DNA from 2 places in the Sphingosinicella sp. BN140058 genome. Region 2 is predicted to be linked to the other one. Evidence: predicted binding sites of a transcription regulator. Region 2 holds the regulator's gene; the other holds the start of a gene.
The links. The regulator LexA, encoded in region 2, represses DNA repair genes until DNA is damaged. The targets are predictions, from matches to a motif close to GTTCCNCNCTTGTTCT.

Region 1: the regulator LexA is predicted to act here: its motif matches at 1,944-1,959, upstream of ETR14_RS05275 (transcriptional regulator).

Annotation. Positions count from the first base shown of each region.
Region 1 covers NZ_CP035501.1:1,164,336-1,176,147, reverse strand. Annotated here, with positions in the region: gene ETR14_RS05285 (multicopper oxidase family protein) at 1-1,277, shown strand, start outside; gene ETR14_RS05280 (hypothetical protein) at 1,312-1,887, opposite strand; gene ETR14_RS05275 (transcriptional regulator) at 2,033-3,109, shown strand; gene ETR14_RS05270 (PadR family transcriptional regulator) at 3,212-3,514, opposite strand; gene ETR14_RS05265 (nuclear transport factor 2 family protein) at 3,580-4,116, opposite strand; gene ETR14_RS05260 (hypothetical protein) at 4,274-4,978, opposite strand; gene ETR14_RS05255 (hypothetical protein) at 5,060-5,362, opposite strand; gene ETR14_RS05250 (SMI1/KNR4 family protein) at 5,499-5,987, shown strand; gene ETR14_RS05245 (hypothetical protein) at 6,007-6,450, opposite strand; gene ETR14_RS05240 (trimeric intracellular cation channel family protein) at 6,597-7,214, opposite strand; gene ETR14_RS05235 (glycoside hydrolase domain-containing protein) at 7,283-9,274, opposite strand; gene ETR14_RS05230 (YdcF family protein) at 9,271-10,524, opposite strand; gene ETR14_RS05225 (TonB-dependent receptor) at 10,527-11,812, opposite strand, start outside.
Region 2 covers NZ_CP035501.1:5,084,473-5,096,284, forward strand. Annotated here, with positions in the region: gene ETR14_RS23070 (DUF2062 domain-containing protein) at 1-13, shown strand, start outside; gene ETR14_RS23075 (response regulator) at 44-2,389, shown strand; gene ETR14_RS23080 (response regulator) at 2,422-2,781, shown strand; gene ETR14_RS23085 (alpha/beta hydrolase) at 2,831-3,634, shown strand; gene recA (recombinase RecA) at 3,728-4,792, shown strand; gene ETR14_RS23095 (hypothetical protein) at 5,466-6,920, shown strand; gene ETR14_RS23100 (hypothetical protein) at 6,935-7,378, shown strand; gene ETR14_RS28595 (hypothetical protein) at 7,387-7,530, opposite strand; gene ETR14_RS23105 (DUF808 domain-containing protein) at 7,529-8,452, shown strand; gene ETR14_RS23110 (VOC family protein) at 8,792-9,142, opposite strand; gene lexA (transcriptional repressor LexA) at 9,411-10,064, opposite strand; gene ETR14_RS23120 (aminodeoxychorismate/anthranilate synthase component II) at 10,168-10,833, opposite strand; gene ETR14_RS23125 (peptidyl-prolyl cis-trans isomerase) at 10,830-11,812, opposite strand, start outside.

The DNA of each region.
Region 1 (11,812 bases), 1.8 Mb from region 2:
AGATCCAATATTATTGCCTGAATGATCCAGCCCAGCGCGACACCAAGGCCAACGAGACCTATGATTGCCCTGCCGGACAGGCTGGACGGATCGAGAGCTATGCGCCCTTCGGGCCGGGCAGCTGGGCCGCATCCGGCCGTTTCACCAGCATCAACGGCGAAGTGCTGCCGACCATCGCCGCCGCGCAGGGCGAGATCCAGCGCTGGCGGATGATCCATGGCGGCGTCCGCGACACCATCGCCCTGCAATTCCGTGCCCTGAAACCCGGCGTGGCTCGGCCGGACCGTCTCGCCGCGCCGCAGATGGACGCCTGGGTGAAGCAGAACTGCACCGGCGCGCCGGTGCCCTACCAACTGGTCGCGGCCGACGGGTTGACCATGGCGGCGGCGCAGGAGACCAGACTCGCGACGTTCCAGCCCGGCTATCGCTTCGACGCGCTCGTTACGCTGCCGGAGTCCCGCGACTATTGCGCGTTGGACATCGAGACTCCCGAAGCCGGCAGCGTCGGCAATGACGACGTGCCGCAGCGTCTGCTCGGCATCGTCTCGGTCCGCCCCGGCACGGCCACCGGCGGTGACATCCGGGGTTACGTGCAGAAGGCGCTGATCGACCGCGCGCGGCGCCTGATGCCCCCCGACGTGCGGGACGGCGTCATCGCCGATCTCGCCGCCGACCTACGCTTTTCGCGGTTCGTCCCGCACCCCGATGTCGGCGACAAGGAGGTGACGGGCTACCAGAACCTCACCTTCAACATCGACGTCAGCACCCAGAGCACGATGTTCGAGGTCGGCAGCCAGGATTATGAGCCGCGTCCCTACGATCCGAACCGGGTCGACCGCCAGCTCAACCTGGGCGCGGTCGAGCAATGGTCGCTGCAATCGCAATTCGTCAGCCACCCCTTCCACATTCACGTCAATCCGTTCCAGATCGTCTCGATCCTCGATCCCAACGGCAAGGACGTGAGCGTGCCCGGCGCAGTCGACGACATCGGCGGCAAGCCGGCCGACCCGCAATATCCGGGGCTGAAAGGTGTCTGGAAGGACACGCTCATGATCAAGAGCCTGCTGCCCGGCTCCAGCGTCGGCAAGGCAGGCGGCGTCTACACGATCACCGTGCGCACCCGCTATCAGCGCTACATCGGCGAATTCGTGCTCCACTGTCACATCCTCGATCACGAGGATCAGGGCATGATGCAGAACGTCGCGATCGTGCTGCCCGCGGGCGAGGTCGGCGCGCCCGGCAACCAGCTGCAGGACCAGGGACCGGGCCATCATTAGGGTCCGGTCCCTGGGCGACCGGACCTGGCGGGCGTCACGCGCGACCGCCTCGATCCTCGTCGCCGGAGCTCCGCCGCGATGCCGCGGCCCGAAACAAGCCGGCCGAGATCAGCCAGAGTGCGGCCAGCCCTGCGCTGATAAGCGCGCCATGGCGGTCAGCGGGTAGACCGCCGAGCGCGATTGCAAGATGCGCTGCGGCTGCGGCGAGCATCGTCCGGGCCATTCCAGCCGCCCGCATCCGGCTCGCGATCGTGCCGAGGAGAGCGATGGCGATCGGCGCCAGGAACAGAAGGTTGTAGCGATTGTCCTCATCGCCGATCATGCCGACCGCGGCATTGGCCCACAGGATCAAGAAGGCTGCGGCAAGCGCCATCCCAGCCGCAGCCCGGTAGACGAGATCGCGCGATCGCCACACCGCCAGTTCGAGGATCAGGCCGGTGCCGCCTAGAAGCAGGCCCGCCAACAAGAAGTCGCCGGTCGTCCAGTTCACCTCCGCGCTGAACCGCATCGCCAGCATCGGCAGGATCAGGAGCAACCCTGCAAGGCTCCAGGCGGCCAGCCGCCAGGGATTCACGCGCCGCGTAGCGGCCAGATCGAATTCGCTCGTCATCCTCTGTCTCCATGCTTGTCGATCGTCCCGATGGACGCCGGACCGGGTGATCGGCATGAGCAAGTGGTGAGCTTTCGCTGAAATCGACATGTGCAGGGTGCGGCGTGGCGACAGCGGCTTCCGGCGCATGCTAGCCAGACCGGCCATGGCCCCGAACAGCTTCCAATTCGATCGCTTCCTCCTCGATCCCGGTAATCGCCGGCTCTTGCAGGAAGGCGTGCCGGTCGAACTCAACGCGCGCTATCTCGACGCGTTGATCCTGCTCGTCGGCGAGGCGGGTAAACTTATTTCGAAAGACCGCTTCCTCGATCAGGTCTGGCGCGGGGTGCCGGTGACCGACGAGGCGCTCACCCAATGCATTCGTACGCTGCGGCGGCAGCTCGGCGACGACGCGATCCGGCCGCGGTTCATCGAGACCGTGCCGAAGCATGGCTATCGCTTCATCGCTGAGGTCGCGACCGTCGAAGACGCGCCGGAGGCTGCCGTGCACGAGCAGGCAGAGGATGGCGATCGCGCAATGACGATCCGGGATGGACTGCTGCTCGCCGGTGCCGGGTCGATCGGGGCGGGCCTTGCGGGGGTGATCGGCGGTTTCGCCTACGGCTTCGCCGGTGCAGCGCAGCCGCTCGCGCCCGGAACGGGGGCCGCGTCGGTGCTGCTCGTGCTCCTGTGGCTGACCATTGCCGCGGCGCTGATGGGCGGAGCCGGCGTGAGCTGCGGGATCGCCGGCGCTCAAGTCTTCGGTGGTCCGCGCTGGAGCATTGTCGGAGGTGCACTGGGCGGCATGATCGTCGGCGGACTCGTCAAGCTGCTCGGCATCGACGGGTTCAACCTCTTGCTCGGCCGCGCGCCTGGCGACATCGCCGGCGGAGTCGAGGGCCTGCTGCTCGGCGGTGCGGTCGGCGTCGGCGCCTGGGCGGAATCGCGGAGCGGCACCGCGTCCGCGTTCCGGCGCAGCATCGCCATTGCCGCGGTGGCCGGTGGTGCCGGCGGCCTGCTGGTCGCGCTCTGCGGCGGTCACCTAATGGCCGGAAGCCTCGATCTGCTCGCGCAGGCTTTTCCGGGGTCGCGGCTGAGGCTGGATGCGCTCGGCCGCCTGTTCGGGGAAAGCGGTTTCGGCACGATCGCCCGCGTCGTCACCGCCACGGGCGAAGGCGCGCTGTTCGGCGCCGGGATCGTCGGTGCAATGGCGCTGGCACGCAGGAATCTCGGCTGCGCGTAGCGCTTTATGAGCCTTCGCGACTTGGGATCTGCTGGCTTTCGTCTTCGGCGGCGGCTTCGAACTTGCATCCTTGTTTCGCCCCCACGTCCGGCGGCGCGAGCCTCAGGCCAGGGCGGACTTGAAGGGAAGAGCCCCGTCCGGCTCTGCAACCGCCTGCGCAAAGGCGATCCCGGCCGCGGTGAGCCGATAGGCGTGGCGGGCGGGGCGGCCCGGCTGGGCCGGCGCGCGCCATTCCGCTTCGACCAGTCCCTGGTCCGTCATCCGCATCAGCAGCGGATAGAGGGTCCCCGAAAGCAGGCCGGTTTCCTTCATCAGATCATAGCCATGCCGCCATTGCTGCGACTGCGCCGCCAGCGCCTCCAGAAGGGCGAGCATCTGCTTGGATGGCCGGCGGTTGCGAGGCATGACCTCACACAACCTATGTAGACTTGCGAGTCAAGGCGCCGGGAGCCGGAGGTTGGTCGCCCCCTTCATTCGGCCGTCCCGCGGGCAAGACTGGCAGCGGCGGCCAAGTCGAGGCCGTTTGCAAGTGGATCGGCATGGCGATGGGCAAGCTGCCATCGGTCTCCGGCACGGGTATAGACGAGCGTCACCCGCAATGCCCAGGGTTGCGCGGGAAGGCCGCCGACCTGGACGTGGGTGCGCTCGATCAGCACGAGCACGATCATGCCATCGGTTGCGTAGCTTTCGACGAGTTCCTGTTCGAAGGTGCCATTCCGGAAGAAGCGGCCGATGCGATCCCAATCCTCCCGGGTGAGGTCTCGCCCGCGGCTTGGGCTGCCGCCGAACGGCGACATCAAGGTGAAGTCGTCTGACAGCGCGACGATCGCGCGATGACGATCGACGTCGCCCCGCATCAGCGCCGCATTGGCCTCGGCCGTGTCGGCGGCGAGACGCGCCACCTCTTCGGCCAGCAATGCTTGGGGGCGATCCGATGCACTCGGCGACGTGCACGCCGCCAGCGTTGCCGCACCTGCGGCGGCTGCGACAAGGGATTTCGACGACATGATCTGCGCTCCTTCTTCCGCCGGCTTTGTGCACGGGCAGCGTGGGAGCGAGCGTTGGAGTGCGCGTGTGAAATGCGGTTGCGGGGATTTCGGGCAGTTACCACGCTCGCCCAAAGGAACGCCGGGCGACGCGCAAGTGCAAAGGTGCGGCGAATCCCTAGGAGACGCTGCCATTCAGGACATCGTGGACCTGTAGGCGGGGAAACACCGTCTCGAGCGGCTTCGTATCGGGAAGCACATAGACGTAGCCGCCCTTCTTCAGGAACAAGGGCCGAAGCGTCTTGCTGTAGAAGGCGTTCGGCACGTTGATGCAGCCGAAGGTGATGCGATTGTCGTCGGGCGCGGGCGACAGCATGCGCTCCCGCCGCCGCTCCTTCTTCTTGGTGTCGGGGGGAATCGGGTGGAGGGCAACCGACGTGGCGTAATCGACCCACAGCACCTTCTGGCGCCCGGCCGCGACTCCGAACTTGGCAAGGAATCGGCCGGCCGGCGTGGTCTTTTCCGCAGGGCCGATCTCGGCAAGGCTCTTGCTGCCGATGCCGGGTGTCGCCTCGTCGCCGGTGGCGACTCCGACCAGCACCGGAACTGCGCCGAGCGACTTGCCCTTGGCATCGAACAGAAGCAGCGAGGCCGCCTGCTTGTCAATGATCGCATAGGGCAACGCTCTGTTGTCCCGCGAGGTAGCGATCCAGTCGGCAACCCGGGTCGTAGCCATGGAAGGACGCACGATCGTCTGGGCAGCTTCGGCGGCGTGGCGCGCCGGTGCAGGGCGCGATGGACGCGCCGCTCCGACTGCGGCCGAGGACACGAACAGGGACAGGGACAGGATAATCCCGGCAAGAGCCGGAAGATGGTGAATCATCTCGTTAGGCGCTCAAAAATTGGCCGTCGCCAATCAGTGCGACGGCCAATGCAGAAAATCGAACTGTGCTGCGGTGCCGGCTCAGTTGCGCGGCCGCTTCCGCTGCGCCTCGATCATGCGCTGCTCGATGCCGTCGACGCGGGCATTGAGCTGCTCGAGACGTTGGCCGTTATTCTGCGCCTGGCCGGAGGCGGCCCGCGCCTCGGCCAAAGCCGCCTTCGCGGTGCCGTCGGTCTCCTGAAGCCGTGACTCGAGCCCATCGACGCGCTGGTTCACGGTCGCGACCTGTTCGCGCACGAACCCCTTGGTGGCGCAGCCACCGAGCCCAACGGCACCGACCAGAACCATCATCGCAGGGGCAAGTTTCTTCACGGACGCCGACATCGCATTCTCCTCATGGTTAACGATCTCGCGACACAAGCCGAGGGTCGGCGTCGTAACAATATGATTCTGTTCGGCTGTGCATCGGCTCCGGTGAGTGGAAGATGCTGCCGAGCCGCGCGGCGCTTGCCCTCCGCCCATGCGCATCCTAGCCTCGGGCATGGACATGCTCCCGTGGGACGCAGCGGACGGGCCTGCGCCGGCACCGGTGCCGCCAGGCACGATCGTCCGAGACTTGGCCGCGCGCGGCGTCGCCGCCCCACCGGGCTACGCCGAATATGCCGCGGCGAACGGCGGCAAGCGCTTTCCATCGGGCCGGAACTTCGTTCGCGGCAAGATGGGCGGCGAGCCGATCGGGCTTGCCACCGTCCTGCACTTCGACCCACGCCAGCCGCGCCGATGGGCGGCGGACATCTGGGAGCAGACCGAAGACGAGCTCGGCCCCAAACTGATCCCGATCGCCACCACCTATCATGCCGGCCTCGTCTGCCTGGACTATCGCAGGGGCGAGTCGCCGGGGGTGGTCAGCTTTGATTTCGAAGCCATGGCGGGCCGCAAGATCCTTGTGCTCGCTGACAGCTTCGAAGACTTCCTCTTCCGGATCGGACCGAGAGACGCCCCAGACTAGCGGGGCGCCGGCGGCACGATCAGCCGTCGCGATTGCCGGTCGTGCGTTCGAACTCCGATTTCAGCATGTCATGATCCTCCTGCGCCAGGGCACGCACCTGCGCCTGGATCTGGTCGGCGCGCCCGGCCACCTCCCGTGCGATCGAGGTCCGATGGGCGTCGCACCATCCGGATCGGCTGCCTTCCAGCACGCCTTCCCGATCGATGCCGCGGGCAAGACGAACGCCCGCGCCAGATTGCGCCTCGCGCCTGAGGTCGATGTCCGCCCGCCAAAGGCAGCGAAGGGTTGACGGCGTGCCGGCCTTGGTGACCGAGCCGATCTGCCGGGTCACCAGCGAAACCTGGCCTCGATAGTGGATTTCGAGGCTGCGGCCGGAATGGTCCAGGCGCGTGCGATGCTCGGTGACTGGAATCGCAGGCACATCGGCCATAGCGCTCAGGGTGAGGGCCAGAATGAAGCTCATGAACATCTCCTGTTACGGATCTGTGGTCGATGGAGACCAGTCGATGCGCCGCGCTTGGCCAAGCACCGCCGGCTCCGCAACGCTGAGGAAGCGGCGGAAACACTTTGTCACAAACGGGCAAGGATCGGAGCCGCGCGCGGCTCTCGTCAGTGCCCCTGGTGCGGGGGCAGCGACAGGCGCCACTTGATCGCGGCGGCGCGCACGATGAAGCCTGTGATCGCTCCGGCCAGAGCGGGCAGCGGCGCCGCCAGCCCGGCAACGGTCAGTGCGGTGAACAGTCCCGCAGCGACGAGGGCGGCCGTGACATAGAGCTCGTGCCGCATCAGGATCGACGGGACGCCCGCGGTGATGTCCCGGATCACACCGCCGATGCATGCGGTGACGATGCCGGCGGTTGCGGCGGAGATCGGTGCCATCCCATAGTGCAGCGCCTTGGCCGCGCCGTAGACGGCGTAAGCCGCCAGGCCGACCGCGTCGAACCACTCGAGCGCACGTTCCGGCCACCAGCGCAGCGGGATTGCCCAGGCGCAGAGCGCGACCGCCAGGCACAGGATGACGGGGGTGGAATCCTGCATCCAGAAAACGGGCGCGTCGATCAGGACATCGCGCAGGGTGCCGCCGCCGGTGGCGGTGATCAGCGCGAAGAAGGCGGCACCGACGAAGTCCAGGCGCTTGCGGGCGGCGGCAAGCGCGCCGGACGCCGCGAACACCGACAGGCCGGCGATATCCAGCCACGGCAGAAAGGTCTCGAGCAACGGCGGCATATCTTCCGCATAGAAGGCTCGCGGGTGGCCGTCACGCTCTGCGCATGATGCGCTTCGGCAACGCAGCGTTATCGCTCGGTCAGCGCCCGCTGCGTGACCTGCCTCTCAAGGATCGGTTTCCCGTTCAGGACAAAGCCGCCTTGCGCAGAGCGCGTGATCAGGATCGGTGAGCCCCCGCGCCGAGCCCGGATCGTCGCGCGCGCGACAAGCGGTGTGGTCACGACGTATCGCGGCTCGCCGGGGGTCAGCGGGAACAGGCCGAGGGTGGACCAGATGTACCAGGCGGACATCGTTCCGGCGTCGTCGTCCATGCCGTCTGCAAAGCCTTGCGGGGCGAGCGCGAAGCTCTTGCCGATCCAGGGCTGGGGGCGCACGCCGGCATTGGTGTAACGGTGCGGCACCGGTTCCTCGACGTAGCGGCGGACGATGCGGTCGGTCGCGGCGCGGTCGCCCATCCAGGCGTAGAGATAGGGGACATGGAGATCGGGCTGGTTGGTGATGTTGAACAGATTGTCGCCGAAGAAGCGGTCGAGTTCGGGCTTCAGCCGGGGCCCGAGCGTCTGTGCGATCCAGTCGAGATCGAACACCGGCGCCCAGCGGTACTGCGCGAGCGTGCCCTGGTAGAGGCCGCGGGCCTGGACCACGTCGGCATCGGCACCGAGATCGCGAAACGTCGCTTGCCACATGGCGCGATAGCCGAGCGCCTGCGCGCGGAAGCGCGACGCTGTTGCCATGTCGCCTAGGTCGGAGGCGAGCTCGGCGATTGCCCAATCATCATAAGCGGCCTCGATCTGCTCGTCGGGCGTGGCGCGGGCAAGCGTGGCGCTCTCGAGGATCATGCCGTGCAGGGCTGCCTGGGCATCGAAGCCGGTAAGCCCCTTCCGGTAGAAATCGAGCAGGGCGATGCCGGCATGCTCGGTGCGGACGGTGAGGAAGGGCTCATGCGGAGTGGCCCAGCGCTGCTTGCCCGATCGATAGAGCCGGACGAGCGAGCGGGCGATCTGGGTGGCGCGCTCCGGATCGACCAGGGCAAGCAGCGGCATCTGGGTGCGGTAATTGTCCCACAACGCCCAGCTCGCATAATGCTGTTCGCCCTGGGGCAGCTGCATGATCGCGCCGTCGCTGCCGCGGAAGCGCCCGTCGGGATCGGCGATCGCGACCGGCGCCTGCATCACCCGGAACAAGGATGTGTAGAACAAGGCCTGCTGCGCCCGCGGCGCATCGATCGCGATGCGGCCGAGCGCATCGTCCCAGCCGGCGCGCGTCGCCTGCGCGATCGCCTCGAAGCTGCGCGCTCCGAGCTCGGTGTCGCGGACTGCGGCGGCCGCCTGGCGATCGACCGATGACAGGCCGGTGCGCACTTCGATCCTGTCGCCGCCGCGGACGGCGAGGAGCAGCTGTGCGCTTCCCGTACCGCCCTGCCATACACCGCTGAGCGGCTTGCCATTGAGGGTGACACGGCTCGCCGAGTGGAGGTGGTAGGCGCCCTTGTCGCAGACGGTGCCGGCGGAGAAGCTCGCCCGCACCTCGCCGTGCCTTGCGGCATCCCAGCGCGCGGCGATGCGCTTCGAATAACCCTGGTCGAAGGCGAGGCCGAGGGCGACTCGTCCGGCGCGCGGCACGGTGAAGCGGATCACGCCCGCGCCACGTGTGGCCGTCATCTCGGCGAGGATGCCGTCGGCATAAGTGACGCGGTAATAGCCGGCATGTGCCCGCTCGCGTTCCTTGTCGATCGTCGCCAGCGGCGCTGCGCCTGCATAATCGAGCGACACCCGAACGTCGCCGCCGGCACCGCTGCAGCCGACGCCGACCGCCCGCGTGTGCGAGAAGCCGGCAAGCCGGGTGGCGGCGAAGTCGTAGCCGGCATGGTTGGCCGGGCTGGTGTCGGGGCCGAGCTGCACCATGCCGAAGGGCGCCACCGCCGACGGGCTGAGCTGGCCGAAATCCGCAAGCGTCCCGACGAACGGATCGACCAGCCGAGCAAGATCGCGCGCCGATGCCGCCGCGGGCGCGAGAAGGACGAGGGCGAGCGCGAACAGGCGCGGGACGAGGCGCGTCATGGGTCGAGCGGGTCCGCGGCCTCGACGTGGAAGGCGACGGGGGAGGGGATGAAGGAAAGACTGAACGGGTTGGGACCCGGGCCTATCGTGCCCGGCTGAATTCCCATTTCGCGCAGATTGCGCGCGGCAAGATCGGGCGCGCCGATGTAGCGAATTGTCTTGTCGTCGGAGACGATCAGCGCCGCTCGGTCTGCGGGGACGCCGGCCGCGAGCAGCAGGCGGGCGCAATTGCGCAAATTGGTGGTGGTGTGGCGCGCATGCGGCTCGATGAGGATGCGATCGGCCGGGATATGGTGCTGCTCGATCAGCAGCCGCCTCATCTCGACCGCTTCGTTGAACGGGGTGCGGTTCGGGTGGACGTTGCCGCCCGAGACGATGATGAACGGGGCCAGCCCCTGCGCGAACAACTCCGCCGCGATGCGCATGCGGACATGCCCCATCACCCCAGTGCGCGACTGCGCATCCTCCGGGCCGTGCCCGAAGACGAGCAGGGCAGTGTACGGAAACTTCTGCCAAGGCGTCGTGCCGAGCGCGCGAACCGCCGCTTCGTTGTCGCCGCCGAGCAAAGGTCGATAGCTGCCCGCATCGGTGCGCTCGTTCATCTGCATCAGCCCGACCGCGTAGCGAAGCGCGGGATCGAAGACCAGGTCGCCCTCCCGCTTCAACGTCGCCGTGGCAATGCCATGCGAACCGAGCACGGTTGCGAAATCCGGTGAAAGGGGATCGAAGATCATCGCATCGATCTTGGAATAAAGCGGCGCTTCGCCCCTCGCATAGACCGCGATCACGCGGTTGATCGCCGCGGCAGCATCCGTCCAGGCCGCCGCGATGAATGCTGGATCATCGAGCGCTGCGTGGCGCGCGAACCGGCCCGAGCGGCGCATCGGTTCTGCGAGAGCCGCTGCGAGCCGGCGATCTTTCGACAGCAGGCGCAGGCGGGCGTCGACGATCGTCACATCCGCCTTCGTCCAAAGCCAGGGATCGGCGAGGCAGTGCGGTGTCGGCGTGCAGGCGTCGCCCGGCAATCGGGCGGCACGCTCGGCCGCAAGCTTGCGCAGCACGGGGTCGCGGCGGAGCGCCTCGGCCCAGCCATTCGCGGTGCGCATCATCGCGAACAGCGGAAACACCCGCGTCTCCAGCGTGTCGGGGAAGGGGGCGGCATAGCCCGCCGAATCCTGTGCAGGCGCCGCGACCGGGATGGCCGCGACACCGAGCAGGAACGTGAGCAGCGGGCGTGCCGCCTTGCGCATCGTCACCAGCTGCGGCTGACGATCAGGCGGAAATTGCGCCCGAACAGGGGCCGGCCGTAGATCGCGTCGCTGGCGCCCTGGCCGCCGAGCTGGTCGGTGCGGGGATTGCCCTCCGTCAGCCCCTTGGCGTTGGTGAGATTGTCGCCAACCGCCTGGATCCGCCACGGGCCCCGGGTCAGCGACGCGCTGGCCCCGAACGTCTGGTAGGCGGGCAGCGCCGTCAGATTGAACAGATCGACGTAGCGGCGGCCGACCCATTCGAAGCGGCCGGCAATCTCGAGTTCGCCATCGCCGACCGGGACATGCACGGCCGGCCGTAAATTGCCGAAGAACTTGGCTTCGCGGATGATCTGGTTGCCGTTGACCGCGCTCGGATCGGCCCCCGCGCTGTTCTCGAGCTTGCGATATTCGGGATCGGCCCAGGTGACCGAGCCCGTCAGATCGAACCAGCGCGTCGGCGCGATCCGGCCGTCGATTTCGACACCCTTGGCAACCGCCTCGCCGATGAACGGTACCGCCTGATCGTTGCGGCCGGTCACCGGATTGAAGGCGACGAACGAAGCGTTGAACGGATCGAACTTGGTGTAGAAGCCGGTGAGATAGAGATAGTTCGGGCCGAAATTGGCCTTAAGGCCGAGCTCGATCTGACGTGCCTTGGTCTTGACAATGGTGGGCGCGGTGCTCGTCGTCACGCCGATCTGCGGCGGCACTTCGAGATTGGAGATGCGACCGTAGGCCCCGAAATTGCCGGTGAAATCGTAGTTGAGGCCGGCCGTCCAGTTGGTTGCGGAGGGTTTGAGCTGGCGCGCGATGACCGCGCCGGTGAATGCTCGAGTGGTGTTGTCGGCAAGCGTGGTCGGATCGCCGAGATTGGCTTCCTTCGACAGCAGGGCGTAGCCGTCATAATCATACCATTCCCGCCGGATGCCCGCGTCGAGGCGCAGGCCGCGCGTGATCTCCCAGGTATCGTTGGCGTAGAGCGCGATCATCCTGGCGTCGCCGTCGCCCTGGTTAAGCGTGGTGGTGTAGCGCAGCACGCCGTCCTGGGTGACAGAGCCGAGCACCGCGCCGGTGGCGGAATAAGCAACCAGATCGATCAAACGCGGACGGCTCTGCACTTCGACCAGCATGTCCTGATACACCTGCAGGCTCGAAACACCGTAGGCCGATCCGTAGACGCCGACGCGAACGTCGTGGCTGCCGATCCCGGTTTCGAACTTGCGGGTGACGCTGAGATCGGCCTGGCCCGAATAGAAATCGGCTTCCACCGCGCGATATTGGCCGGACA
Region 2 (11,812 bases):
GCCGGAGATTTGATCGCAGCGTCGCCGCTGCTATCCCGACGTCATGGCTTCTGTTCCTTCCGCCCGCTCCGGCCCATTTCTCGCGACTTTGCTGATTCTGCTCGGGGCCGCGGCATCGGCCGGCTTGCTGCTGTGGGCGATCGGTGACCCCGCCTTCGCCGCGATCTTTTTCGCCGGAATCCTCGCGCTCGCCGCGCCGCTGCTGCTGTTCGGCCGAAGGCGCCCGGGCGGTTCATTGTCCGCAGCCGAAACGCGGCCTCTCGCCGATCTGTCGCTGCTGCGAGCCGCACTCGATTGTTCAGAGGCTGCCGCTGCAGTGACCGATCGAGACGGCGGGCTCGTCGCTGCGAATGAGGTCTGGCAGGAATGGTTCGGCGCGCGCGGGCCGCTCGACCTGCCGCTCGGCGAGGACATGAACGCCTTGCTGGTTGCCGCCCGCCGGGATGGCCGCGGCGGCGCGACCGGGCTGCAGGCGGGCGAGATCATCCTGTCGGCCTCGCTGCGGATCGCCGGCCTCGACGACGGCCACGTCGTCTGGACCCTCGATCGCCCGGTTGCCAACGATCTCGCCGCCGACGCCGAGCGCCTCGTCGTCGGCGAAACCGGCGACCGGCTCGGCTTCGCCGGCGTGATGAGCCTGGTAGCAGATCCCGACGGCAATTTGCTGGCCGCGAGCCGTGCCTTCCTGCTGCGTGCGGCCACCGACGGGCATGCCGGCCTCGGCACGCCACTCGCCAATCTGCTCACCGTCAGTCCCGAAGGCGCCCTGATGTTCGCGCGCGACGGCAAGAACGGGACGCCGCTGCGCATCATCCAGGTGCCGCTCACCGAATCTGCCGAGACCGGGCCGAGCCTGTTCCTGCTGCTCGAGGATGCCGGAGAGTTCGGTCGGGAGGGCGGCGCCAACATCAATGCTCTGCTCGAGATTCTGCCTCTCGGGCTCGCGCTTGCGGATCGGGACGGACGCTTCATCTATCTCAATTCCGCATTCCGGCGTGGTGCCGGGCTCGATCGCGAAGCCGAGCCGACCTGGCCCGGCGACCTCGTCGTGGACGAGGACAAGGCCGCGGTCTCCGATTCGGTGCGACGTTTCGCACGGGGTCCCTCGATGTCCGGCGACATCGCGGTGCGGCTGCGGTCCAAGCCTGAGGAGCCGGTGGCGATGACGGTGGCGGGAGCACGGGGGCTCGGCGATGCCGCCGTGTTGCTGTCGCTCAAGGACAATACCGAGGAAGATCGGCTGAAACGGCAGGTGGCGCAGGCCACCAAGATGCAGGCGGTGGGGCAGCTTGCCGGCGGCGTCGCCCACGATTTCAACAATATCCTGACCGCGATCATCGGCCATTGCGATCTCATGCTGATGCGCCACACGCCCGGTGACAGCGACTATGACGATATTCAGCAGATCCGCTCCAATTCGAACCGGGCCGCCGGACTGACCCGCCAGTTGCTCGCGTTTTCGCGTCAGCAGACGTTGCGCCCGCAAGTGCTGCAACTGCCCGATGTCATTGCCGAAGTCTCGAACCTGCTGAAGCGACTGCTCGGCGAGAAGGTGAGCCTCCAGGTCAAGCATGGCCGAGCGCTCGGGTCGGTTCGGGCGGATCCCGGGCAGCTGGAGCAGGTGATCGTCAACCTTGCCGTCAACGCGCGCGACGCGATGCCGGAAGGCGGAGCCCTTACCATCCAGACCTATTCGGTCTCGGCGGACGACGTTCGGCGGATGGGCAGCGAGATCCTGCCGATCGCGGAATATACCGCCCTGCGGGTCACGGACACCGGCAGCGGCATCCCCGCCAACGTGCTGCCCAAGATCTTCGAACCCTTTTTCACGACCAAGGAGGTCGGCAAGGGCACCGGGCTCGGCCTGTCGACCGTCTACGGCATCGTCAAGCAATCCGGCGGCTTCATCTTCGCCGAATCGCAGCCGGGTCAGGGGACCAGCTTCGTCATCTACCTTCCGGTCAATCGCAGCGAGACGCCGGCAACCAGTCGGAAGGTCAAGGAGAGTGCCGGCGAGCTATGGGGCAGCGGCACCATCCTGCTCGTCGAGGACGAGGCGACGGTGCGTGCCGTCGCCGAGCGCGCGCTGACCCGCCATGGTTATTCGGTGCTGCTCGCTGAAAATGGCGAGGCGGCGATCGAGATCCTGGAGCGCGAGCCCAAGATCGACCTGATGATCTCCGACGTGGTGATGCCGACGATGGACGGACCGACGACGGCGCGGATCGCGCGCGAGATGAACCCGAACCTGCCGATCTTGTTCATCTCCGGCTATGCCGAGGAGCAGCTTCGCCAGTCGATCGACCTCGAGCGCGTCTCCTTTCTAGCCAAGCCATTCTCCGTCCAGAAGCTGGCGGAGGCCGCGCGCGACGCGATCGCCGCGAAATAATTGTTTCGCAACGGTTCCGGAGCCACTAAGCGATCACCGTGACTGCTCGTTCCGTACTCATCGTCGAAGACGAATCGCTTATCGCCATGATGCTCGAGGATTTCCTCGACTCGATGGGGCACCGTATCGCCGGCACATGCGAAAGCGTGCCTGAAGCGATGGCACGAGTCGGGGAGGGCGGCTTCGACGTCGCTATCCTCGACGTCAACCTGAAGGGCGAACGGATCTGGCCGGTCGCCGACCGTCTGCGCGAGATGGGCATCCCCTACATCCTCGCCACGGGCGGCCATATCGAGCCGCCGCCGCCGGCCCACGCCGAAGCACCGGTGCTGTCAAAGCCGTTTACGATCGACGCGATCGAACCGGCCCTCGACGAGGCTTTCGCCGGGTGACATTGCGTGCCCCTGCCGCGGCGGGGGACGAGGCCGCAGGCGGGCGGCGATGATCTGGAAGCTGCTTCTCGCTCCAGTCTTTCTCTACTTCATCATCGTGTTGGCGATGTTCCTGTTCCAGGATCGCCTGCTGTTTCCAGCGGCGATGGTCGGAGGAGCCCGCATGCCGCCCGGTGCGGAGCTCCTGCGGCTGCAGGCGGCCAGCGGCGAGACGCTGCACGGGCTTCATCTTCCCGCCGCAGGCGGACCGGCCGCTGCGGGATCACCGCTGCTGCTCGGCTTCGGCGGCAATGGCTGGAATGCGGCCGCTGCGGCGGAGTATCTCCACGCCCTCTATCCGGATCACGACGTCGTCGTGTTCCACTATCGCGGCTATGCCCCGAGCACCGGCCGCGCCGGCGCCGCGGCACTGACGGCGGATTCGCTGCTCGTCCATGATGAGGTCGCCCGCCGCTTCCCCGGCCGCCCGATCGTTGCGATCGGCTTCAGCGTCGGCACCGGCGTCGCCGCCTATCTGGCAAGCCGGCGCAATCTCGCCGGTCTGATCCTCGTCACCCCCTTCGATTCGCTCCGGGACGTTGCGGCGACCCAATATCCCTGGCTGCCGGTGCGGCTGCTGTTCCGCCACCCGATGCCATCCGCCGAATGGTTGCGAGGGCGGCGCCTGCCGGTCGCCATTCTCGCCGGCGGGAGCGATACTCTGGTGCGGCCGGAGTGTACCGACGCTCTCAGAAAGGCGGTTCCCAACCTCGTCTTCGACCGGACCATCGCCGGCGCCGGTCACAACGACATCTACCAGCGGTCGGCATTCCAGCTGGCGATGGATGGCGCTTTGCGGGCGATCAAGCGCTAATTAACGTTCCCCTCTTGTTCCTTTGGAACATGTCTAGTACATAGCACTCACGCGTTGAATGGGCGGCGCGGCTCGCATAGGAGTGGTCGGGCCATGGTGGCATCTCTCAAGGTCGTTGGAACTTCTGACAATATGGACAAGCAAAAAGCCCTCGATGCCGCCCTGGCGCAGATCGACCGCGCGTTCGGCAAGGGCAGCGCGATGCGGCTCGGCTCGCGCGAAGCGATCGCGATTGAGGCGATTTCGACCGGCTCGCTCGGGCTGGACATCGCGCTCGGCATCGGCGGCCTGCCACGCGGCCGCGTGATCGAGGTCTATGGGCCGGAAAGCTCGGGCAAGACGACGCTCGCCCTCCACGTCATCGCCGAGGCGCAGCGCAATGGCGGCACCGCCGCCTTCGTCGACGCCGAACACGCGCTTGACCCGGTCTATGCGAAGAAGCTCGGCGTCGACGTCGACAATTTGATCGTCTCGCAGCCGGACACCGGCGAGCAGGCGCTCGAGATCACCGACACCCTGGTCCGCTCGAACGCGATCGACGTGCTGGTCGTCGACTCCGTCGCAGCGCTCGTGCCGCGCGCCGAAATCGAAGGTGAGATGGGCGACAGCCATGTCGGCCTTCAGGCCCGACTGATGAGCCAGTCGCTGCGGAAGCTCACCGGCTCGATCTCCAAATCCAAGTGCCTGGTGATCTTCATCAACCAGCTGCGCATGAAGATCGGTGTCATGTACGGCAATCCGGAGACGACGACGGGCGGCAACGCGCTCAAATTCTACGCCTCCGTTCGCCTCGACATCCGCCGTACCGGGCAGATCAAGGACCGCGACGATATCGTCGGCAACACCACCCGGGTGAAGGTGGTCAAGAACAAGGTCGCGCCGCCGTTCAAGCAGGTCGAGTTCGACATCATGTACGGCGAAGGCATTTCCAAGATCGGCGAGATCCTCGATCTTGGCGTCAAAGCGGGCATCGTCGAGAAATCGGGTGCGTGGTTCAGCTACGATTCGGTGCGCATCGGGCAGGGACGTGAGAACGCCAAGAATTTCCTGCGCGAAAATACCGAAATGGCCGAGCGCCTGGAGCGGGCGATCCGCGGCAAGACCGAGGAAGTCGCCGACGCCCTGATGGTCGGGCCCAGCGAAGACGACGACGTCTGATTGTTCGGCTGTCGACAGGATTGCAGGACATGAGGGCAGGGAAGCTTCGGCTTCGCTGCCCTTCCTCCTGAAAGGCGCTAATCCGCGAGAACGAATCCGCGGATTTCCGCCCTCGTTCCATCAGATTGCGACGACGTGCTTGGACGCTTGCAGGAGTCTTACGCAGCCATACGGCAGGCCGGCGCAATGTTGCGGTAACCATCTCCCGCGCATTGTTCCGCTCACCCGCCCTGGTGCTCCCGCCGAGGCGACCGGAGCAAGAAGATGGCTGTCGACCCCACTGGACGTTTCCGCCTCACCGTCGTGGCGATCATGGGCTTGGGCTGCGCAGTCAGCCTGCTGAGCGGCACTTTCCTGGCGTACGGCGCCAGCATCTAAGCGCCTGCTGCCGCCCGACCGGATCGGCGCCCCGACGAATAGGGCCACTTCGCGCCGCCGCCGTGCGCGCAGTCGACCGCATGTTCTGCGTGAACCATCCCGCTCGTATCCGGTGATGGACACGCGCCCGAACGCCCTCAGAGTGCCTTCTCCCCAGGCACACCTTTCGGCTGCAGGCTGCCAAAAGTGCGCCGAACGCTGCCGATCTAAACGAATCGTGGAGCGCGCCGAACTCTCGTCAATGCTCTAATGGGTCGACGCCGAGTCCGGCGTCTTCCGCGAGGAGATTGGCGCCATGGTAAGCCCGGTTCAGCAGGCTGCGGTCGACTACATCAAGAGCAAACTCGACGATAATGGCGCGTTCAACACGGTCACCCATGCCGAGATGAACGACGTCAAGAGCAAGCTGTCGAGCCTCAACGCGACCGACGCGGACGCGGTGGTAGACGAGCTTCAGCGCCAGGGGCAGCTCGACAAGCTCGCGGGGCAGGCAACGGATGGCAGCTGGTTCGGCAATGGCGGCTATTCCGCCAATGAACGGCGCGACCTGTTCAACGATCTTGCGGCAAAGCTCGACGGGCAAAGTCTGGCTGCGGTCAGCAACGCCTTCGCCAAAACCGACGCTGGCGCCGACGGGCATCAGCGCGTCACCGAGTTCGCTGCGGCGATCGCTACGCACGCGCCCAATCACCACAAGGTACAATATGTCGAGGCGCTGAAGGGGCAGGTGGCGGACGGCAAGGCCTGGACCGAGAACCACATCCTTACCGTGACCAGCCACGGCAGCGATCCCGAGGCGGCCGCCATCGGCCAAGTGCTGTCGAGCATGAAGGGCAGCACCTATGCCGATGACGCGTTCAAGGCGCTGAGTTCGGATCAATTGCGTGCGGTGATGAAGGCTTCGGTCGACGAGACGATGACCAGCGGGGTCGGCGCGAGCCCCAGCGTTGCGTGGAATACCGACGACTTCGGCAAGCTGATGGACTCCGCCGCCGCGATACCCGACGCAGATCTCAAGGCGCGGATCTTCGATGCCGGTGCAGACACGCTTCGCCAGGTCCGGGAGACGAACGGGGTCGCCGGACGTCCCCTGATCAGGGGCAAGGACGATGCCATGAATGCGATTGCGAGCGGCCTCACCAAGATCATCGACAGCGACGCGACCGGCGTGGTTCGCGAGCTCGCCTATAATCGTGAGACGATGGACGGCTCCGATCTCGCCACCTATTCGCGGGCGTTGATGGAAGGGGGGCAGGAGAAGAAGCTTGGCGAGATCATGGCCAAGCTTCAGCTCGGCAACGGCCTCGATCAAAATCCCGCAGCCCGGCTCGATGCGACATCACAGGTCAAGGTCGCCGGCGGCGCGGCGCAGGAGCGGCGGGAAAATGCCGGCGCCCTCGGCTATTTCGTCGGCGCGACATATGCCGGAGCCCAGTCCTGGTCGACCGACGTCAAGAAGCAGCAGGAGATGATGACCTCCGTCCTGGATTCGACGCTGACCCTGATCGACAAGGCGAAGATCGGCGGTCCCGCCAAGGATGCGGTGGGAACCGCCGCCAGCGTCGCCAAGGAATGGACCCATTATGCGGTGCGCTGGGCGCTGGAGGATCCCGGCCTTGCGCCGGCGCAACGGCTGGAGCGCGCCGCCTTGCCGGTCGATCCCGCCACCAACGAGCTCGGCGTCGGCGACGACATCCGCAACGCGTTCAACACTAGCCTCAGCATCGTGCAGCGGACCGCCCAGCCTTGAGGCCAGGGCGGCGCGTGGCGCTCGGGCGACGCGCCGCCGCTTTGCTGTTGCCGCTGCTGCTTGGTGATTGCCGGGCGGCGCCGATGGAGCCGGAGGTGCCGAGCCCGCCATCGGCTTTCCGGCAGCAGGAGGAATATGCGTTCGGTGACACGATCGCAGCCGCCGACACTGCTGCTGTCGCGCACGTCGTCGACGTGCTTGGGCCTCGTTTCGGTCGCCCGGAAGTGGCGCGTTACGTCCTAGCGGCCACGGTCGATCTGGCGCGGGTCGAAGCCTATTACGCGAACGGAGCCAAGGCAGCAGGCTGGCGACCGCTTCCCGACATCGGCGCCGGCGTTTCGCCCGGGGAGAGAGCCTTCGCCTTTCGATCCGACCGCACCGCCTTCGCAGTCGTCGCGATTGCACCGCGCCCGGGCGTCGACACCATCCCTGCGAACGTAATCCGATTTCACCGCTAGCAGTTGGGTCAGCCGCTCCGGTCGTGATGCTCGAGCCTTCGACGGCAAAGCATCACCCCGAGCCGAACCCCCTTGCTCTCGCCGCCATGTTCGGGGGAATAGCCTCCGACGAATCGGCCGAAGTGGCCGTTCAAGCGGGGAATTTCGTACATGCCCTCCGGTCTGGTTGCGTTGCTCGACGATATTGCGGGCATCACCAAGCTTGCCGCCGCATCGCTGGACGATGTCGGTGCTGCCGCGGGCAAGGCCGGATCCAAGGCGGTCGGCGTGGTCGTCGACGATACAGCGGTGACGCCCCGCTATGTGGTCGGCCTGTCGCCGGAGCGCGAATTGCCGATCATCGGCAAGATCGCTCTCGGTTCGCTGCGCAACAAATTGCTGATCCTGCTGCCCGCCGCCTTGCTGCTCAGCGCCTTCGCGCCCTGGGCAATCACGCCCTTGCTGATGCTGGGTGGCGCCTATCTTTGCTTCGAGGGTGCGGAGAAGGTGATCGAGGCGCTCGGCGGCCCTGGACATGCCGAGGAGGAGGTTGCCACCACCGATGCGGCCGCACTCGAGAAGGAGAAGGTCGGCGGCGCGATCCGGACCGATCTCATCCTTTCGGCCGAGATCATGGCCATCGCGCTGGCGGACGTCGCCAATTCGCCGATCCTCAACCAGGCGCTCGTGCTCGCCATCGTCGGGATTGCGATCACGATCGGCGTCTACGGGGTTGTCGGCCTTATCGTGAAGATGGACGATATCGGCCTGCACCTTGCGAAGCGCGGTTCGGCGCCGGTGCGGACGATCGGCCGCGGCCTGGTGAAAGGCATGCCGGTGCTGATGCGCGCCTTGTCGATCATCGGCACCGCGGCGATGATCTGGGTGGGCGGTGGGATCCTGATCCACGGCCTCGAAGTGCTCGGCCTGCACGCACCTGCAGAGGCCATCCATCATGTTGCGGAGGCCGTGCACCATGCCGCCGGCGGCGTTGGTGGGATCGTCGCCTGGCTTGTCACCGCCGCGGCCTCCGGCTTGTTCGGCCTTGTGCTCGGCGGCATCATCGCCTGGATCGTCCACAAGATCCGCCACTGACACGGATCGAGCCTCAGCCGACCCAACGATCCCGCGTATGGAAGGCGCGGTTTGGAGGCGCGCCGGTCGAACCGTGCGCCGGATTGACTCGGTCGCGGCGAGCTGGATGCAACGGTGCGCCTCAAGCGCAGCCAGAGCATGATCGACTGATGCACAAGCGCTTCGCTTCCGCCGACGGCGGGGACCGTGCTCGATCACATGGTTGAGACAAGGATGCACGTCTCAGCCTGATCCAACCCGAAACGATCTTGGTCTCGGTCGCGATGGAGCATCCCGGGCCACAAGCCTTTGTTTCTTGTGGGGCAGACCGGCCGGCTTCAGCGCGCCTCGGGCCCCGCTTCAGTCCGCCGGGTGTGGATCGGACTTCACGGCAGCGATTTCGTTGCCGCTGGGATCGAGAAACTGGAACCGCCGTCCGCCAGGGAAAGCGAAGATCGGGCGGGTAAGCGTCCCGCCTGCCTGCTGAACCGCGGCAAGCGCCGCGTCGAGATCATCGACCTCGATCACCGGCAGCGGCGCCTTGGTCGCTTCGGCGGCGTCGCCCTGCAGACCGATGTCGGTATCGCCGGTCAGGGTCGCCGCATATGTCGGGCCGAATTCGGTCAAGCTCCAGCCGAACGCGCTTTCGTAAAAGGCCTTGGCAGCAGCGACGTCGCGGACGGGAAGTTCGACATAATTGAGGCGGGACATGGCACTGTTCCTATCTTGCCGCTCCCTCCTGGTGGGAAGCAGCGTGGGGTGGACCGAGACAGGCCGCCGGCGATCGCGCGTGCGACGACGACGCCCTTGCCGATCATGTCATGGCTCGAGGCGCGATGGCCGAAGCGAGATGGATCCGGCGGAGGGTCGACGGCCGATGTGGTGCCTCCGCCGCGTCCATCCACCCTCTCAACCCAGGGGAGGGCTTCAGGCCTGTGTCGGGCTTATTCCGGACCGAGGCTTCCGCATCGAATTCGTCTCAATAGCGTCGGAGCAAGCCCGCGAGTTTCCCTTGAATGCGGACCTGGTCGGGGCGGTAGCGCTGGGGATCGTAATTGCGGTTCGCAGGGTCAAGGCGGATCATCGAGCCTTCGCGGCGGAAGGTCTTCAATGTCGCTTCTTCCTCATTGATCAGCGCCACCACGATCTCGCCATCACGCGCATTGTCGGTCTTGCGGACCAGAGCGTAGTCGCCATCGAGGATGCCTTCCTCGACCATCGAATCGCCCGCAACCTCGAGCGCATAATGTTCGCCGGGCCCTAGCAGGGCTGCCGGAACCGGCAGGGTGCTCTGCCCCTCCAGCGCCTCGATCGGCATGCCTGCGGCGATACGGCCGTGCAGCGGAAGCTCGATGACATCGTTGGCCGCCTGCGGCGTGCTGACCGGCGCCTTGGGCTGGCTGGCAATGCCGGCCTTGACGTCGGGCATGCGCATCACCTCCAGCGCACGCGCCCGGTTCGGCAGGCGACGAAGGAAGCCGCGCTCTTCAAGCGCCGAGATCAGGCGGTGCACGCCCGATTTCGACTTGAGGTCGAGCGCATCCTTCATTTCTTCGAAGGACGGCGACACGCCCGTTTCGGCGAGCTTGTCGTGAATATAGGTCAGAAGCTCATGTTGCTTGCGCGTCAGCATCGTCTGGCCCTCAAGGAACGAATGCGGAACGTGTAGGAAACAGGTGCAGGCCTGTCAACTCGTTTCACGCACGGCTCGAATTGCGAGCGCTATCGGTGCACGTTCAGGCGCCGCGGCTCAGGGCGATGAAGTTCTGGAGCATCCGGTAGCCGCCCTCGCTGGCGACGCTTTCCGGGTGGAACTGGACGCCATGGATGGGCAACGTGCGATGGCGAAGCCCCTGCACGGTGGCATCGTCCGCCGTCGCGTTTACGATCAGGCAGTCGGGGACGCTTGCCGGCTCTGCGACCAGAGAATGGTAGCGTGCGGCGGTGAAGGGCGAGGGGAGGCCTTCGAACAGAAAGTCTCCGTCGTGGCGGACCGGACAGGTCTTGCCGTGCATCGGCTTGGGCGCGCGAACGACCTTGCCGCCGAAGGTGGCGGCGATCGCCTGGTGGCCGAGGCAGATTCCGAGCAGCGGCTTGGCGGTCTCGGCGCAGGCGGCGACGAGCGCCATCGAGATGCCGGCCTCCTCCGGCCGTCCCGGACCGGGCGAGACGAGGATGCCGTCGGCGCCGTAGGCGAAGGCATCGGCGACGCTGATGTCGTCGGTGCGCTCGATCCTTACCTGGGCGCCGAGCGCGCGCAGATAATGGACGATGTTCCAGGTGAAGCTGTCGTAATTGTCGACGACGAGGATCCGGGCCGCATATTGGCGCCGCTGCGGGCGCTTCAGGAACGGCCGGCTCCGCCGCGTGGGCCGGGCCCACGCGGGAGAGCCCGCAATCATTGGCCGCCGCCGGTCAGCTGCTTCCTGAGCGCCTGGATCGCTTCCTCGTTGCGCTTGACCTTGGTGCGGGCACGCACGGCGGCGCTGAGCTGGTCGACATATTCGTTGCCGATCACTTCGCTGAACTGGTTCTTCACGCTGGAGATTAGTGCCGCTTCCTTGCTCGCATCGCCGGGCACGACCTTGTCGAGATAGACGACGAACCAGCCCGCGCCGTTGGGGGCCGGTATGAGCTTGGCCTTGCCGCGCGGCAGGCTGAACAGCATGGCCAGCGGCGGCGGTACCCGCTGCCCCTGGCGGGCGATGTCGATCCGGGCGGCGGTGACCGGCTGCACGCCCGGCAGCTTAACCTGCGCTTCGGCGAACGCCTGAGCAGGTGCGGTACCGGCGTTGATCTTCGACACCAGCGCGGTCGCGATCGCCTTGGCGCGATCGTTGGCGCGGCGGGCGATCAGATCCGCCTTCACACGATCGCGGATCTGGGCGACCGGCGGCGCCGTGGCAGGGACGACGTTGCTGACGATCATCATCGCATAGCGCTCGTTGGGCGTGATCGCCTCCACCACCGGCTCGGCATTGGCCTCGATCTCGAACGCGGTGCGAAGCAGCGGCTGAAGCTCGGGCGTCGGCTGCCATTGCGGGTTGCCCGGCGCTGCGCCCGATCCGGTGACCGGCGGCGTTTCCTGGACGGCCAGCTTCTCGCGCTGCGCGATCTCCTGGAAATTTGCGCCGTCGGCGATCGCATTCTCGATCCGGCCGGAGAGATCTCCGAGCGCGGCAGTGGCCTTCGCTTGCTGGAGCTTGGCTGCGATCTCCGCACGCACCGCGGCGAAGGGGCGGGCGGCGACGGTCTTGACGTCGTCGACGCGGACGACGTGCCAGCCGAGCGGCGAACGCACCGGTCCGACGGTTGCGCCCTTGGCGGCGCCGAACACGGCATTGGCGACTGCCGGCGCGCTGAGGCGCGCGAACGCCTCCT